One region of the Serratia sp. HNCC26DJ244 genome, then DNA from elsewhere that is predicted to be linked to it. Evidence: predicted binding sites of a transcription regulator. Region 1 holds the regulator's gene; the other holds the start of a gene.
What was found. The regulator PhoB, encoded in region 1, activates phosphate uptake and scavenging genes when phosphate is short. The targets are predictions, from matches to a motif close to CTGTCATAAAACTGNCNNAT.
Positions count from the first base shown of each region.

Region 2: pitA (inorganic phosphate transporter PitA) is a predicted target of PhoB. The motif match lies at 4,051-4,070, and genes of this name have one in related genera.

Region 1 covers NZ_JBXUGO010000001.1:66,542-75,334, reverse strand. Annotated here, with positions in the region: gene proY (proline-specific permease ProY) at 1-48, opposite strand, end outside; gene brnQ (branched-chain amino acid transport system II carrier protein) at 229-1,548, opposite strand; gene phoR (phosphate regulon sensor histidine kinase PhoR) at 2,033-3,355, opposite strand; gene phoB (phosphate response regulator transcription factor PhoB) at 3,383-4,072, opposite strand; gene sbcD (exonuclease subunit SbcD) at 4,326-5,555, shown strand; gene sbcC (exonuclease subunit SbcC) at 5,552-8,793, shown strand, end outside.
Region 2 covers NZ_JBXUGO010000010.1:101,007-109,799, forward strand. Annotated here, with positions in the region: gene AC2A06_RS10400 (UvrD-helicase domain-containing protein) at 1-1,845, opposite strand, end outside; gene AC2A06_RS10405 (BaiN/RdsA family NAD(P)/FAD-dependent oxidoreductase) at 2,676-3,875, opposite strand; gene pitA (inorganic phosphate transporter PitA) at 4,145-5,650, shown strand; gene uspB (universal stress protein UspB) at 5,706-6,041, opposite strand; gene uspA (universal stress protein UspA) at 6,607-7,038, shown strand; gene gdhA (NADP-specific glutamate dehydrogenase) at 7,232-8,575, shown strand; gene AC2A06_RS10430 (bifunctional metallophosphatase/5'-nucleotidase) at 8,638-8,793, opposite strand, start outside.

The sequences.
Region 1 (8,793 bases):
CCGTTTCAGCTTATTGCCCGGTGTTAGAGTGGATGATTGTTGTTGCATGAAAATGACCAGTCCTTGTTTAACATAAAAAACACGGACAAGTCCGTGTCCTATCTTTATACCCTTCGTCCTTCAAGCTGCATGAGTGTTAGCTGCGGTTACTCGCCTCATCCATGAGACCTCGCCCCCTACGGGGCCGCATACCAGCAACTCGAATTATTTGGGATATAGATCATCAATTTAAGAGTGAACTGCTACTTGGTTACGAGCGAAAACGCGATCATAAATGGCAACCAGCAACAGCATCAACAACGAAGGAGGCAACCATGCCAACCCCTGCGCTGCCAGCGGCAAGTGATGAATCCATTCAGGCATCAAATCCACAAAAGGGGATGTCTTCACCGCATCTAGAATACCAAACAACAAGCTGACTAACATCACTGGCGCGATAATACGCGTAGCACTATTCCACCAACGCAGAGTAAAACTCAACACCACCAACACAATGCAAGGGGGATAAATCGCCGTCAGCACCGGTATAGAGAGCTGGATCAGGTGGCTCAAGCCAAGATTGGAAACCAGCATCGAGAACAGACCCAGGATAAATACCAGTTTTTTATAGGATAACGGTAAATATTGTGCGAAAAACTCAGCACAAGCACAGGTCAGGCCAACCGCGGTCACCATACAGGCAATGAAGATCAATGCCGCCAGGAAGAAACTGCCCATGGTACCGAATGTATTTTGTACATAGGCATGCAAAATCACCGCACCATTGGTGGCCTCTGGCACCAGAACACCACTACCGGACCCCAACTTGAACAGACTCAGATAGACCAATGTCAATCCCACGCCAGCAATCAGACCCGCCAGGATGGTATAACGCGTCAACAATCCTCGATCTGTTACCCCACGGGAACGTGCGGCATTGACGATGACAATACCAAACACCATCGCCCCCAAGGTATCCATGGTCAGGTAGCCATTTATAAAGCCAGAAGAGAACGGCACATTCTGATAAGCCTCAACCGCTGGGATAGGTGCCCCCGCAGGCCAGAGCAGCGCAGCGATACCCAGCATCGCCAGGGCAACAATTTTCACCGGTGCCAGAATATGGCCAACAGTATCGAGCAAACGCCCCGGATATAAAGAGATGCCAATCACCAGCACAAAATAGACCAGGCTATAGATAAATAGTGGCAGGGCACCACCACCGGTCAACGGAGCCATTCCCACTTCAAATGAAACGGTCGCCGTACGTGGCGTAGCGAACAGAGGCCCCACGGTGAGATAACAGACCGTCGCCAGCAGTAATCCTGCATGACGGCCTATTGGTGCGCTAAGGGTATCAACCCCCCCGCCAACACGAGCCAGTGCAATCACGGTGACTACCGGTAACCCCACCGCTGTCACCAGAAAACCGATTGCTGCAGTCCAAACATGTTCACCGGACTGTAGACCGACCATCGGTGGGAAGATAATGTTTCCTGCCCCGACGAATAAAGCAAAAGTCATAAAACCTAATGCCAGGATATCTTTTGACGCTAAGCGATGGCTCATAGGATATTGCGCTGCCTGTTAAATGGAATAAATGATTGATTCTTAAAGATGAAGAGTAAGCGGAGGTTTACTCCAACAACGCAGGCTTAGTTAAACGTTTATACCCGTCTTCATGCAAGTTGCAGCAGCTTCTATCGATTATCAGCTATCTGCAGACGAAGCTATTTAGAGGATATGGCCCTGAAAGGCAAGATGAACAACAAAAAGCAGAGTTTTATACCAGAAATAGTTTTACAACCAGTTGATAATCTCAATTTTTCCGTAATAAACACCATATGATTTGTTTAATTTTTAAACAAAAAACACACGGAATGTGACAAATATGACCACCTTGTACATTAAAAAACCGCTATTGATGTCTTAAGCGCGCAAGTTGTGCTTTTTTTTGCCAAAAATAGAATAAATGATGAGCTGAGCATTTCAATGTACCGGTGGGCTCAGGCTCATCCACTGTATATGGAGAAATAGCACAATCGCAGCAGTACTACTCGCCCATTTTCACCTTATTGTCGATGGATGCGGCTGGCACAATGAGTCGTTTCGGCAACGTAAAGATAAAGCGCGTACCTATGCCCGGGTCACTCAAAATCTCCAAGCGTGAATCATGATGACTCAGAGCATGTTTAACAATGGCCAAGCCCAAACCACTGCCGCCGGTCTGCTGTGAACGTGATTTATCAACACGGTAGAAACGTTCGGTCAAACGCGGAATATGTTCTGGAGCGATCCCTGGACCATTATCACTGACCTGGAACTGAGCACCCAGTGGCGTCTGCTGCCAACTTATCTCGATATGGGTGCCCTTTGGCGTGTGATTCACTGCGTTATACACCAGGTTCGATACGGCACTGTGTAGTTGATCTTCGTTACCAAATACCTGCAAATCTTCATTCACCCGGAAGCTAATCTGGTGATTCCCCGCACTCAGGGATTGCGCCTCTCGTTGCAATACACCCAGGATACGTGGAATATCCACCTTTTGATTCATCGCGATACTTGGCGCAGTTTCAATACGTGACAACGTGAGCAACTGCTTCACCAAGCCATCCATGCGTTTGGTCTGTTCTTGCATGGTACTCAATGCTTTATCGCGCACTGAGCCCTCAAGGGCTTCGTCACTCATCATCTCCAAATAGCCCTGCAACACCGTTAATGGTGTGCGCAATTCATGGCTGACATTGGCAAAAAAATTACGCCGGGCCCCTTCCAACTGACGCTTCTGGGTAACATCACGGGCCACCATCAACAATTGCCCTTCGGAATAAGGCATAATGCGGAACTCAACAAAGCGCTCGTTATTCAAGTGCAATGTCAGAGGTTTGAAGAACGCCTGCTGTTGCAGATATTGACTAAATTCGGGATAACGTATCAGGTTCAGAATATGTTGACCGTTATCTTCCGGCCAGCGGAAACCCAGCAAGTGCTGCGCCAGGCCGTTACACCAAAAGATATTACCCTCTACGGTGGTCATCACTACCGCATCGGGTAACGACTCCGCACCACTACGAAAACGTTTGATCAATAAGGCCAGTTCGCGGCGGCGATGGCGGTTACGCTGCTGCATTTTATACAAACCATAAAACAGCGGTTCCCAGCTCCCATGTCCCGGGGGCGGCGTCATACTACGATCAACCCACAACCAGTGGGAAAGTTTCAGTTGGTTATAGAAATTCCAGGCAAGGGCTACCAACACCGATGCCAATAACAACCAAGACAAATAACCAAAAATCAACCCAAGCAATAAAGCAGGGAAGCAAAAAAAGGCCAGTTCCAGCAGCAGTTTCTTCCAGGATAAGCGTTCTAGCACAATAGTGTTTTCTCCAGCACAGGGCTGTCAGTAGCGCGTTGAAAAACGGTAGCCGGTACCGCGAACAGTTTGCACCATTCTATCATGACCACTGCTCTCTAGCGCCTTACGCAACCGGCGGATATGGACATCAACCGTACGGTCTTCTACATAAACGTTAGTGCCCCAAACGTTGTTCAGCAACTGCTCGCGGCTGTAAACACGTTCGGGATGGGTCATAAAGAAGTGCAACAGCTTGAACTCGGTCGGCCCCATATCCAGTGCCAGCTCATCAGCCATCACTCGATGTGAGGAAGGGTCCAGGCTTAACCCCTGCATTTCAATCAATTCCTCTACGGCCATCGGTGAAATACGGCGCATCACCGCTTTGATCCGGGCCACCAACTCCTTGGGCGAGAAAGGCTTGATGATATAGTCATCGGCGCCCACTTCCAACCCTCGAACCCGATCTTCTTCTTCTCCGCGTGCGGTCAGCATCATCACCGGAATATCCCGTGTCATCGCCTCACGCTTCATATACTTGATAAACTGTATTCCAGACCCACCAGGCAACATCCAGTCCAGTAACACCAGATCAGGAAACGGCTCAGACAGGCTCTTTACGGCGCTGTCATAATCCTCAGCTTCCAACGCTTGATAACCATTCTGCTCCAACACAAAGCACACCATTTCACGGATCGGCGCTTCGTCTTCTACCACCAGTATACGTATTGCCATCGTCAACCCTGCCAATGTGTTAGCGGCCTATTACACTCTGCCTGGTCATTATGCGTCAGTTTTATGACAGTTATATGAATAAAACCGCCCCGGGATGACGCTTGGCAGTGAGATTGTTTCAATCCTAGACAAAATACTTCGAGTTGCTTAACAAAACGCCATTCATCTTGTTCAGCGTTTGCCCCTTGCCTGCATCTTGACGGAACTTGGGTATATACTCTGGTGCTATCATCGTTGTCAGCCTGGAAGATTCATGCGCCTGATCCATACCTCTGACTGGCATTTAGGCCAGTACTTTTTCACCAAGAGCCGCGCCGCCGAACATCAATCTTTTCTGTGTTGGCTGGTTGAGCAGGTGCAACAGCATCAGGTCGATGCGCTAATTGTTGCCGGTGATCTGTTTGATACCGGCTCCCCACCTAGCTACGCACGGGAACTGTATAACCGTTTTGTGGTGCAACTACAACACACCGGTTGCCAGTTGGTGGTACTCGGTGGCAATCATGACTCAGTGGCCACACTCAATGAATCACGGGAACTGCTCTCTTGTCTGAACACCACAGTAATTGCCAATGCACAAGCCGAAGTTGATCAACAAATTCGAGTGCTCAACCAGCGTGATGGCCAGCCAGGGGCGGTGCTCTGTGCGGTGCCTTTCTTGCGCCCACGGGATTTAGTCACCAGCCAGGCGGGTGAATCGGGCAACCAGAAACAGCAGGTTTTACAACAAGCTATCGCTAATCATTACCATGAGCTTTATCAGTTGGCCTGTGCACGGCGCGATGCCCTGGGCCTACCCTTGCCGATTATTGCCAGCGGTCATCTAACGACCGTGGGGGTCACCACCTCAGATTCAGTGCGTGATATTTATATCGGTACGCTGGATGCCTTCCCTGCTCAGTTATTCCCCCCCGCCGACTACATTGCGCTGGGCCATATTCATCGTTCGCAATGTGTCGCTAAAACCCAGCATATCCGTTACAGCGGTTCGCCAATCCCGCTCAGTTTTGATGAATTGGGTAGCGCCAAGAGCGTATTGATGGTTGATTTCGCCGCCGGTGAACTACAGCAAGTCACGCCGCTGGAGGTACCTGTTTTCCAGCCGATGCAGTTGATCAAGGGTGATTTGCCACAAATCGAGACGCAATTACAGCAATTTGCCCACTATGAGGGGACATTACCGGTGTGGCTGGATATCGAAGTTGCTACGCAGGATTATCTCAGTGATATCCAGCGCCGCATTCAACAGTTAGCGGAAGATCTGCCGGTTGAAGTGGTGTTATTACGACGTGGTAAACAGCAACGGCAACAGGCGATTGACCGGCAAGAGAGAGAGACCTTGAATGAATTGAGTGTCGAAGAGGTGTTTCAGCGGCGATTAGCCTTGGAAACAGACCTGGACGAGGCACGCCAACAACAGATGCGCCAACTGTTTCAGCACGTGGTGAATGACTTGCATCATCCTGAGGAGCCCTGCGCATGAAAATCCTGAGCTTAAGGCTGAAAAACCTCAATTCGCTACAAGGTGAATGGAAAATTGACTTCACCACTGAACCTTTCGCCAGCAATGGTCTATTTGCCATCACCGGCCCCACCGGTGCGGGTAAAACCACGTTACTGGACGCTATCTGCCTGGCGTTATATCACCAGACGCCGCGTCTGGAGGTCAGCGCCAGCCAGAATGAACTGATGACTCGGCACACCGCTGAATCACTGGCAGAGGTGGAGTTTGAAGTAAAAGGGATCGGTTATCGTGCCTTCTGGAGCCAACGTCGAGCGAAAAACTCACCGGATGGCAGCCTGCAGGCGCCTAAAGTCGAACTGGCGCTACGAGAAAATGGCAAAATTTTAGCGGATAAAATTTCCGATAAAAAAGAGCTGATTGCCTCCATTACTGGCCTGGATTTTGGCCGTTTCACCAAATCGATGATGTTATCTCAGGGGCAATTCGCCGCGTTTCTCAATGCCAAACCTAACGAACGTGCCGAGTTACTGGAAGAACTGACCGGCAGCGAAATTTATGGGCAACTGTCGGCCCGGGTGTTTGAACGACATAAACAGGCAAAAATCGAGCTGGATGTATTGCATCAGCAAGCTAACGGCATTGAACTGCTCAATGAGGAGCTACGCCAGACGCTGGAAAATCAACTCATCCAACTCAATAGTGAAGAGCAAGGTTTAAACCAACAGACGCAACGGCTACAACATCAGTTGAACTGGCTACAGCAGTGGCAAACCACGGCGCAGCAAGTGCAACACCACCAGCAACAACTGGCTGGGGTACAACAGGACTATCAGCAAGCAGAACCACAATTACAGCAGTTGGCCCGCAGTGAACCCGCAGAAAAATTACGTCCACTGCTTGATGAACGCCAGCGTTGCCAGCAAGAGACGCGGTCTTTGCAACAACAAGCCGAACAATTGGCGCAGCAACAACAACAGCAACTCACTGCCTTGACCCCATTACAGCAACAATCCGATCAAGCGCAGGCGGCAAAGCAAACGCAAACGGCATACCAGCAACAACAGCAAACATTGATTGCTGAAAAAGTAGCGCCATTAGACCAGCAGATAGCCCAACTGAAACACCAGTTGGCCGAGGCAACAAAACAGGGGGAAGATCAGCAAAAGCTCAGTCAGGAGCAACAACAAACGCTGGAAAAACTGACCCTGAGACGAGCTGAACTCACCACCTGGGCGGCACAATATCAGCACAAGCAAGCCTCACTGAATACGGTACTGGAGCAACAGTTACCACAGCAAGCCGCACTTGAAGCCCAATCACCGTTAGAAAAACTGCGGGCCCGTCAGGCCGAACTGAATGGGCAGCGGCCTATTCGCCAACAGTTGTCCCATCTGGCGGTATTGTTTCAACAAAATCAGCAACACCTTGATCAACAGCAGTTGGAGTTTACCCAGCGACAACAACAGTTGATGGAGGTGGAACGTCAACTAGAAGTGACTCGCCAACAGTACCAACAGCAAAAGGCACATTTGTTGGCGGTGGAGAAAAACCTTGAGTTTGAAAAACGTATCGTCAGCCTGGAAGCCGAACGAGCACGTTTGCTCACTGATGCCCCTTGCCCATTATGTGGTTCGACACAGCACCCGGCAATCAAGCAGTACCAGGCGCTGAAACCGAGCGAGACGGAACAACAAGCCACTGAATTACGAGCTAAAACCGACGAGTTACATACCTTAGGCACCAAACTGCGCACGCAAAGTGAAAGCCTGAAACAGCAGCAGCAACAGCTGCAAACCACCGTTAACCAAGGGTTACAGCAACAAGAACAACTGATCAAAAACGGGCAACAGATTAGCGCTCCCTTGGCTTGCAATTTTACACTGCAAGACCACACGCAGTTATCAACCTGGTTAACCGCTTGCGACAGTGAAGAACAGGCTAATCAACAGTTACTGCAACAACATGAGCAAATCACGCGCGCGATACAACAAACCAAAGAGGAATTAACCACCCTGCAAAACCAGCACTTTGGTTCTCAGCAGGAAGCGGTACTCTTGAATGAACGTTTTGAGCGGCTAACGCAACAGCAAGCTGCAACTCAACAGCAATTAGCCAAGTGGCAACATGATTGTCAGACCTGCGTTCAACAACTGACTAGCCTCACCGCTGAACGCATCGCGCTGTTTGGCGAACAGTCGGTGGCCGAGGTAACTGAACAACTGAGACTCGCACAAAACCGGGTGGAAAATGCCTGCCAGCAAGCCACAGAACAGTTGCAGCAAGCCTTGGTACTGCGGGATCGTCTGGAGGGTCAACAACTGGCATTACAACAGCAGCAACAACAACATCATGGGCGGCTACAGCAGGCCGAGCAACAATGGCAGCTCGCATTGGCTAACAGTGACTTTGCCGACGAAGCGTCATTCAACACCGCCTTACTTGGTGATGAACAGCGCCAGCAGTTGCAACACTATAAAGAACAGTTACAACAACGCCAGTTGCAAGCCACCACCCTGTTAGCTCAGGCGATACAAATGCAAGAACAGCAGCGCCAAAATCAACCCAGTGGTTTGGATGAGCAACTCACCAGTACCGAGCAACTGGCTACTGCGCTGAATGGCGTAGCGGAACAGTTAAAACTATTGCAGCAGCGCCAAGGGGAGGTCCGTAACCAATTGGGCAGCGATGCCGAACGTCGTCTTCATCAGCAATCATTGTTAACCCAGATTACCCTCTGCCAACAGCAACATGACGACTGGAGTTTGCTCAATCAACTCATTGGTTCCAAAGAGGGGGACAAGTTCCGCAAGTTCGCCCAAGGCTTGACCCTTGATCATTTGGTTTATCTGGCCAATATCCAGCTTGCCCGTTTGCATGGCCGCTACCTGCTACAACGTAAAACGACGGATACGCTGGAGTTACAGGTTGTCGATACCTGGCAAGCGGACGCTCTGCGTGATACTCGTACCCTTTCCGGTGGGGAAAGCTTTCTGGTCAGCCTGGCATTAGCCTTGGCGCTATCAGACTTGGTGAGCCACAAAACCAGTATCGATTCACTGTTCCTGGATGAAGGTTTCGGTACCTTGGATGCAGAAACATTAGATACCGCCTTGGATGCGCTAGACAACCTTAACGCCACGGGTAAAACCATCGGTGTCATCAGTCATATTGAAGCCATGAAAGAGCGCATTCCCGTGCAAATTAAGGTAAAGAAAATCAATGGATTGGGGTTGAGCCGTTTAGATGCCCAGTACCG
Region 2 (8,793 bases), on a different contig from region 1:
GGAAACACCCTGCTGCTGTGTTATCTGCTCGCGGATCGCATCGGCTTGTTCTTGCTTACCCTGGCGTTCCAATTGACGGGCAGCCTCTTGCCATTCATCCAAACTTGAAGACTCTTCGCGCAGCTCCTCAGCCTTGGTACGGTGAGAAAGTGCCAGTAATGACCACAGCGGATGCTGTATACGTTGCTCCACCAGATAAACATTGTGGGTAGCTCGAGTAATGGCAACGTACAATGCATTGATAAAGAATTTGTAAATTTCCGCTGAGCGATCCTGTTTGTCACGTGGGCGCGCATAACGCCGCGCTTCTCCTTCAAGGTCCTCAACAGAGACACCCTGACAGATATCATCGAACACCTTGCTGGCTTCGCTCACTAAGTTAAATAAAATCACCGTTTCATATTCCAACCCTTTGGCTTCTTGAACCGAGAACACCAGCGGAGTTTTAAACCAGCGCCTGGCCAGCTCTTTTTGCTCTGGGTGCATCACCACAACGGCCACGTTAGCTGAACGTGCCGTTTTTTCGTTTAACTCCTTCTTTACACTGTTTTTATCTTCTAACAGGGAGACAAAGCCCTCAGTCTGACCACCACTTTTGACAACATAATGACTCTCTCTGTCAATGGCACCGAACCGGGTTTGTTTAAGCTGCAGTAGACGATTAGCCAGGTTGGTGACATGTGGCGCGTTACGGTAGTTCGCTTGTAAAATCCGGATACCCGCATCACTCCCCTGGTGATGCTGGAAGAACAGACTTTTGAGTTTGCTCCAAGAGAAAAAATTGGGATGAACCACCTGATTGGCATCACCACAGAGCAGAAACTGGTTAGCAGTACGTAATGTTTTTAGTATCAGAAACAACTGGATAGGCGTCATATCCTGAATTTCATCGATAAAGATAAAATCGTAGCTCGGCGTTGCACGTGATAAGTATTGGTGGCTGAGCAGGTTGGTATCGTACTGCCGAGATTGTTTCAACCAAGCAACATAGCGTTCAAACAGCACATAGACTTCGCCCCGGGCCTCTACAGGATAAAGAGATTGCTTGATCCCCAATGCCAGATAGGCTTCACGACTCAAAGGCCCCTGTTCTGATACCGAGGCACCAATCACACCACGAAACTCTTCAAACAGGGTATGAGCCGACCCCAAAGAGGCCGTTACTTTATTGCGCGGCAACCAGGAATTAAACGCATTGAAGGTCACCTCTTTTCCCTCTGGAACACTCAGCATCTCCAGAAACTCACGCAAGGAGAAAAAATCCACCTGTTGCAATTCATTTTCTTCGCCACTGGCCCGGTAAAGTGTCTGCGCCTTCTCAACCAGAAAAGAAGAGAGGCTGAGATAAAGGATCTCCCCCGTCGCCTGCTTCATTTTCTCCAGCACCAATGCCGTTTTACCACTACCTGCGGAACCCACAATCACCAAAGGTAGAGGATGTTCAAACAACGCTTGCTGATCATCATCAAACGACAACATTTTATCTAGCCGATAGAATCGGCCCGGTGTCACATTGATGTAAGCCATCGGTTCAGGCTCCACCTCGTCGGGATTCAGTACTGGCTGCAGGCGCTCTTCATCAATCACCACCTGTTGGCGAATAAAGCGTGAGGTGTGGTAGGCGTGATTGGGGAGGTACTCCAGCACCAGGCAAACCGTCTCATGGTTGTAGCGGTAAAACGAAAAAAGTAATCGGTCGCGTATATTGAGCCGCGCACGATAGAGATTGGTATCAATTTTTCGCACGTCAGCCTGGGTAAAATTATCTGCCGTGATAGCCTGCACAAACTTGTCATATCCGGGGATTTGGTTCGGATTGAGGTTATGGTACAGATAAATTTTCATGGCAGTTATTCCCAAGAGCGAAAAAGAAAAAAAGAATAATTCTACGAATTGAGCCAATAGGGATATCGGTCGAAAAGACGACTTACACAGAGATAAATTTTAATTTTCGATGATATTAACTTCGTGAAAGGAAACCCGATATCGCATCAACCTTAATGGCGCCATTAATAACTCAGCCAAATCATTCTTATGAAATATTAGCCATTATCTATTTTTAAGTGAAAAATAATACCCACGAAATAAAATGAGAAAATAAAGAAAATGCGACAGTGACAATTTAATTTCAAACTAAAATCAGAATAAAAACATAGTAAAACCAATAAAAACAGCATTTAAATTCAAAAAAATAAAAAAATCATTATAGGATATAGAAGGGCATATTTATCAATTCAGCCGACATAATATATTAGATGATCCCCTATAAATTTTTACTTAATCACGAATAGAATTACGTAAAACACTAATCCATCTTTCTATTAGTGATGGGTAAATTATCAATCAAATTGACTCATTGATAAGCAGAGATAACATTAATGATGGGCTGGTAAAACTTAATATTAACTTAACAAACCAGAGGGGAATATCGGAATTTACTCTATAAAAGGTCGCAATAGTTGAGTTTTATTCAGAAATCTTTGTCTGCATAACTCATCTATCGTAATTTTTGGTTAAATATTGACTGCCCCTGAGCAGCGTTAACAACCAGGGGACTCTCGATAAATTGATGGAATAAAAGTCACCATAATCTGGGTTTTATGAGCGTTGATTTAGGTTAGCTTCAGCCAAATGAGAATCATCAACCCGTGAGGTTAACCATAAAGAAAACGTTATTATCTCTGCCCAGCAGCCAAAGCCTGTGCACAAGCCCAGGCAGAACTCCAGGCCCATTGGAAGTTATAGCCCCCTAGCCACCCTGTTACATCAACCACTTCACCGATAAAATAGAGCCCGGGCACCTTGTTTGCCTCCATGGTTTTGGAAGACAACTCCTTGGTATCTACGCCGCCTAATGTCACTTCCGCAGTACGATAACCTTCCGTTCCATTGGGTTGTATGCGCCAATTTTGCAGGTTTTCAATCACGGCTGTCTGCTGTGCCGGAGTCAGTTGTTTTAATGTGACATCCGGCAATTGCCCCAGTGTTTGCAGAAACTCCACCAGACGCTTGGGCAGATGCAGCGCCAGTGTATTTTTCAGGCTCTGGTTGGGATGGGCTTGTCGTTGTTCATGCAAAACCGCCACCAGATCCAGTGTAGGAAGTAAGTTAACACTCACATACTCACCGGGTTGCCAATAGCTGGAAACTTGCAAGACGGCGGGACCAGAAAGCCCCCGATGGGTAAACAGAATGCTTTCACGAAACTGGGTGCCATTGTCTGCCGTGATCAGCGCAGGCAGCGAGACGCCGGAAAGCACTTGAGATTGCTCCAGTAGCGGTTTATGCAAGGTAAAGGGGACCAACCCAGCTCGGGTAGGGAGTACGTTTAAACCAAACTGTTCAGCCAGTTGGTAACCGAATGGCGACGCCCCTAACCCTGGCATCGAAAGTCCCCCGGTGGCCACAACAAGTGAGTGAGTGCTCACACTACCATTATTGGTTGCCAGCTCAAACCCGCTCTCTCCCTGTTTAATACTCAGGACTTCACTGCGTAAGCGGATCGTCACCTGACCGAGTTCACACTCTTTTAGCAGCAGATCAACAACCTGCTGTGCAGAATCATCGCAAAACAGTTGCCCCAGTGTTTTTTCATGGTAAGCAATGCCATAGCGATTAATCAGATCGATAAAATCCCACTGGGTATAACGTGCCAATGCGGATTTACAAAAATGGGGATTATTTGAAAGATAGGCAGCGGGCTCCGTATACATATTGGTAAAATTGCATCGCCCTCCACCGGACATCAGGATCTTGCGGCCTGGTTTTTTGCCGTTATCCAGCAGCAGCACCCGGCGACCCAGTTGCCCGGCCTGAGCAGCACAAAACATGCCTGCGGCTCCCGCGCCAATGATTACCACATCAAATTGTTCCACCGAAGCCTCTTTTGTTGTTTCACTGCCAGCACCGCGCTAACTCAATGGGATCGATTGTAAAGGTATCGATAGAGCAAGCCAACGGAAGAACAAGAAAATGTTACCCCAGGTAAAAAGCGGTAACATACTGAAATTATTTGATTACTCTAAGGCATTGAGACCTTTTGTCATCGTCACGTCAAAAAAACGTCATATTTCCCTTTTCCCAGAGACCCATTGTCACTGATAATGCGCGGCGATCAAGTCCACAAACCTGGCGTGACACTTATATGCTACATTTGTTCTCTGGCCTGGATTTTCATACCAGCCTAATGTTAATTATTGCCTTGTTGTTCGTATTGTTTTACGAAGCCATCAATGGTTTTCACGATACGGCCAACGCGGTTGCTACTGTCATTTATACTCGCGCTATGCGTTCGCAATTTGCGGTCGTTATGGCTGGTGTATTCAACTTTCTTGGGGTTATGCTCGGCGGTTTGAGCGTTGCCTATGCCATTGTTCACCTGTTGCCAACCGATCTGTTGCTGAACGTCAGTTCAACACAAGGCTTAGCCATGGTTTTTTCCATGTTACTGGCAGCGATTATCTGGAATCTCGGCACCTGGTATTTTGGCTTGCCCGCTTCCAGTTCCCATACCTTGATTGGCGCGATTATTGGTGTTGGTTTAACCAATGCACTCGTCACTAGCACTTCCGTCGTGGACGCACTGAATGTGCCGAAAATGATCGCCATCTTCCTGTCGCTGATCTTATCCCCACTGGTGGGTATGATGGTTGCTGGCTTGATGGTATTTATACTGCGCCATTACTGGAGTAATACCAAAAAACGCCAACGCATTCATATGACACCGGCTGAACGTGAAAAGGTCGATGGCAAACGTAAGCCGCCATTCTGGACACGTATCGCCCTGATCATGTCCGCTATTGGTGTCAGTTTTTCACACGGTGCTAACGATGGTCAAAAAGGTATCGGGTTGATTATGCTGGTGCTGATTGGCGTTGCCCCGGCCGGTTTTGTGCTCAATATGAGCGCAACGGGTTATGACATTACCCGTACACGGGATGCTGTCGTTCACCTGCAGCAATTCTACCAGCAGCATGGTGAGTCGCTGACTCATGTGATCGGACAAGCCCCCTTGGCACCCACTGCTGAGAATACACTACCCACAGAGAATCAACCGGTTCAGTTCCACTGTGACAGTGCACGCGCGCTGATCGCCATAGACCGTTCTCTGGCCCTGTTGGACAATCTGCAAAGTTACGACCAACTGACGGTAGAACAACGCAGTCATCTGCGCCGTCTGTTAATGTGCGTTACCGATACGGCAGGAAAAATAGCCAAGCTGCCGGAAATCTCTGCGGATGATCAACGGTTCCTCAAAAAACTACGTTCCGATTTATTGCAAACCGTCGAGTATGCACCAACCTGGATTATCGTGGCGGTCGCCTTGGCGCTGTCCATTGGTACCATGATAGGTTGGAGACGAGTGGCAACCACGATTGGCGAAAAAATTGGCAAGAAAGGCATGACTTATGCCCAAGGGGTATCAGCTCAGATGACTGCTGCACTGTCAATTGGTGTTGCCAGCTACACCGGTATGCCCGTATCCACTACCCATGTGCTCTCTTCCGCTGTTGCGGGCACCATGATCGTTGACGGTGGTGGCGTACAGAGTAAAACCGTGAAGAGCATTCTACTGGCCTGGGTACTGACCCTACCGGTGTCGCTGCTACTTTCCGGGGGCCTTTACTGGCTAGCACTGAAACTGATTTAACGCTAAACGGCGGTCATATTGACCGCCATTTTTTTGCTTGAATCAACCTAATGAGCTAATAGTAGACCGCCATCGTCGACAGGCTAACAATCACCAATCCCCCCAGCGACAACGTCAGCAAAAATTGACCACGTACCCGCTGACAGCGGCGAATAAATTCAGGATCATGATGCTCAATATAACGCTGAGAAAAAATATAGCTCACCAGCCGTATCTGTTTGCGGGGTTGTCCATGGGACGTAAAAAAGCCGCTACCATCAACATATTGGTATAGTAATGGGTCGCAGCCGCGTAAAACAAATAACAGCGCACGCAGAGAAGATAAATACCGAGCCAGGTTAACCACGCATATCACACACAGAGCCCAAAACAGCGCAACGGTACTAATCATGATGACCTCCTCAAGGCGTACTAACCCGACCAACCGCCGAGCCAACAGCCCTACTTCTTACCCAATGCTGTCGGAGCCTGTGGCTCCCATCCTCCTAGCATATTTTTTACCCCTGAATTTCCCCCTTCAATAACCGCCACAGAAGCCTAGCTGTGGATAATATTGAATTGACGCCTCTGTCAGCTTAAGGAGAAATGATCTAGCTAATCGCTATATTCACTATTGTAGAATATGGCATGCAAATGAACACGCGTGTTGTATCAAATTTATTAAAATTGTTAAAATTCTTAACGCCAAATTTAACAATGCAGTAATATTAAACCGACCTATCATGAAAACATTGACACTAACGCGGTTAAATACCGATAACGTTTTTTAACCCAGTTCATCCAAGCTACACTGTTTTTTTGCATTAGCGACTAACCCATTGATGCAATGCATTGTGATCACCTCAACATATCACGATGTTATCTGGATGGTATGATGCAGGAGAGATGAAAGCACCAAGCTGAAACACTGAATGCCTGCACACTTTAATCGGCATATATAGAGAGGGAGTTTTTTTATGGCTTACAAACACATACTGATCGCGGTTGACCTGTCCCCAGAAAGCAAAATCCTGGTTGAGAAGGCGGTATCAATGGCTCGGCCATACAATGCCAAAGTCTCCCTGATCCACGTTGATGTTAACTATTCCGACCTGTATACCGGCCTAATTGATGTCAATCTTGGCGATATGCAACAACGCATTTCTGAAGAAACCCATCGAGCATTAAGCGAACTATCGCAAAATGCCGGCTACCCGATTACCGAAACCCTCAGTGGTAGCGGTGACTTGGCACAGGTCTTGGTTGATGCAATCAAAAAGTACGATATGGATTTGGTACTCTGTGGGCACCATCAGGATTTTTGGAGCAAACTGATGTCTTCCGCCCGCCAACTCATCAATACGGTACACATCGATATGCTGATTGTGCCATTGCGTGAAGAAGAATAAAGTAAGTAAGCACTCACAACCTCGTTATACCCACGCCCGCCTAATGCGGGCGTTTTTCATCATATTTTCTTCATTTATTGCTTGTTAATCAGCCTCCTCTCAGTGCTATAGTCGGTATAGACACAACATCCTCCCCCAACTGTGAGATATATCATTAAAAGAGGGGAACCAAAATGCTAAACAGGAGCTATCCATGGAACAGGCTGTATCGCTAGAATCCTTTCTAAAATCTTTACAACGTCATAACTCGCATCAACCAGAATATCTGCAGGCAGTTCGTGAAGTATTTACCTCCTTGTGGCCATTTATCGAACGCAATCCACATTATCGTGACTACGCATTGCTCGAACGTTTGGTGGAGCCTGAGCGCATCATTCAGTTCCGCGTCAGTTGGATTGACGATCAGGGGCAGGTTCGCGTTAACCGCGCTTATCGTATCCAGTTCAACTCCGCTATTGGGCCATACAAAGGGGGGATGCGTTTCCACCCTTCAGTCAACACCTCCATTCTGAAATTCCTGGGTTTTGAGCAAACCTTCAAGAATGCCCTCACCACACTACCAATGGGTGGTGGCAAAGGTGGTTCAGACTTTGATCCGAAGGGTAAAAGCCAGGGCGAAATCATGCGTTTTTGCCAGGCCTTAATGACCGAACTTTACCGTCACCTGGGCCCAGATACTGACGTACCCGCCGGGGACATCGGCGTAGGTGGTCGCGAAGTGGGCTTTATGGCAGGCATGATGAAAAAGCTTTCCAACAACACCGGTTGTGTATTTACCGGTAAAGGATTGTCGTTTGGCGGCAGTCTGATTCGCCCTGAGGCCACCGGTTATGGTCTGGTGTACTTTACCGATTCGATGTTAAAGCGCCATGGTTTGGGTTTTGAAGGGATGCGAGTTGCGGTTTCCGGCTCGGGTAACGTTGCGCAATACACCATTGAAAAAGCCTTGGAGCTGAATGCTCGGGTGATCACTGTTTCAGATTCTGGCGGTACTGTAGTTGATGAAGCTGGTTTTACTAGAGAAAAACTGGCACATCTGACCGAAATCAAAAACCAGCGCTATGGCCGGGTGGCTGACTATGCGCGCGAGCGTGGCCTGACCTATCTGGAAGGCCAACAGCCTTGGCATGTACCGGTAGATATCGCACTGCCATGTGCTACTCAGAACGAACTGGATCTTGATGCAGCACAAATATTGATTCGTAACGGGGTCAAAGCGGTTGCTGAAGGTGCCAATATGCCAACCACCATCCAAGCTACCGATGCCTTCCTTGAGGCCGGTGTTCTGTTCGCGCCAGGTAAAGCAGCCAATGCCGGTGGTGTCGCCACTTCTGGGCTGGAAATGGCACAAAATGCCGCACGCCTGAGTTGGAGAGCCGAAAAAGTGGATATTCGTTTGAAACAAATCATGGCGGATATCCACCAATCCTGTGTCAATTACGGTGGTGAAGGCAAACAAACACACTATGTGCATGGTGCCAATATCGCTGGTTTTGTCAAAGTGGCTGACGCCATGTTGGCTCAGGGTGTACTTTAATCCAGAGTGATACTTTTTATCGTCCCTATGCCGGCGTCTTACGCCGGCATATCTCAAGTATCTTAGTTAATTGCCTCAATAATCGTGGCTCGATCACTTAACCGCTGTTTGATAACCGGATCGCTCTCCATTTGTGCCTGCTCCTTCAGCGCCCTAATCTGTTGCTGTTTGCTTTGCGGATCACTAAACAACAAGGCTTTGACATTAATAGAGGCGAC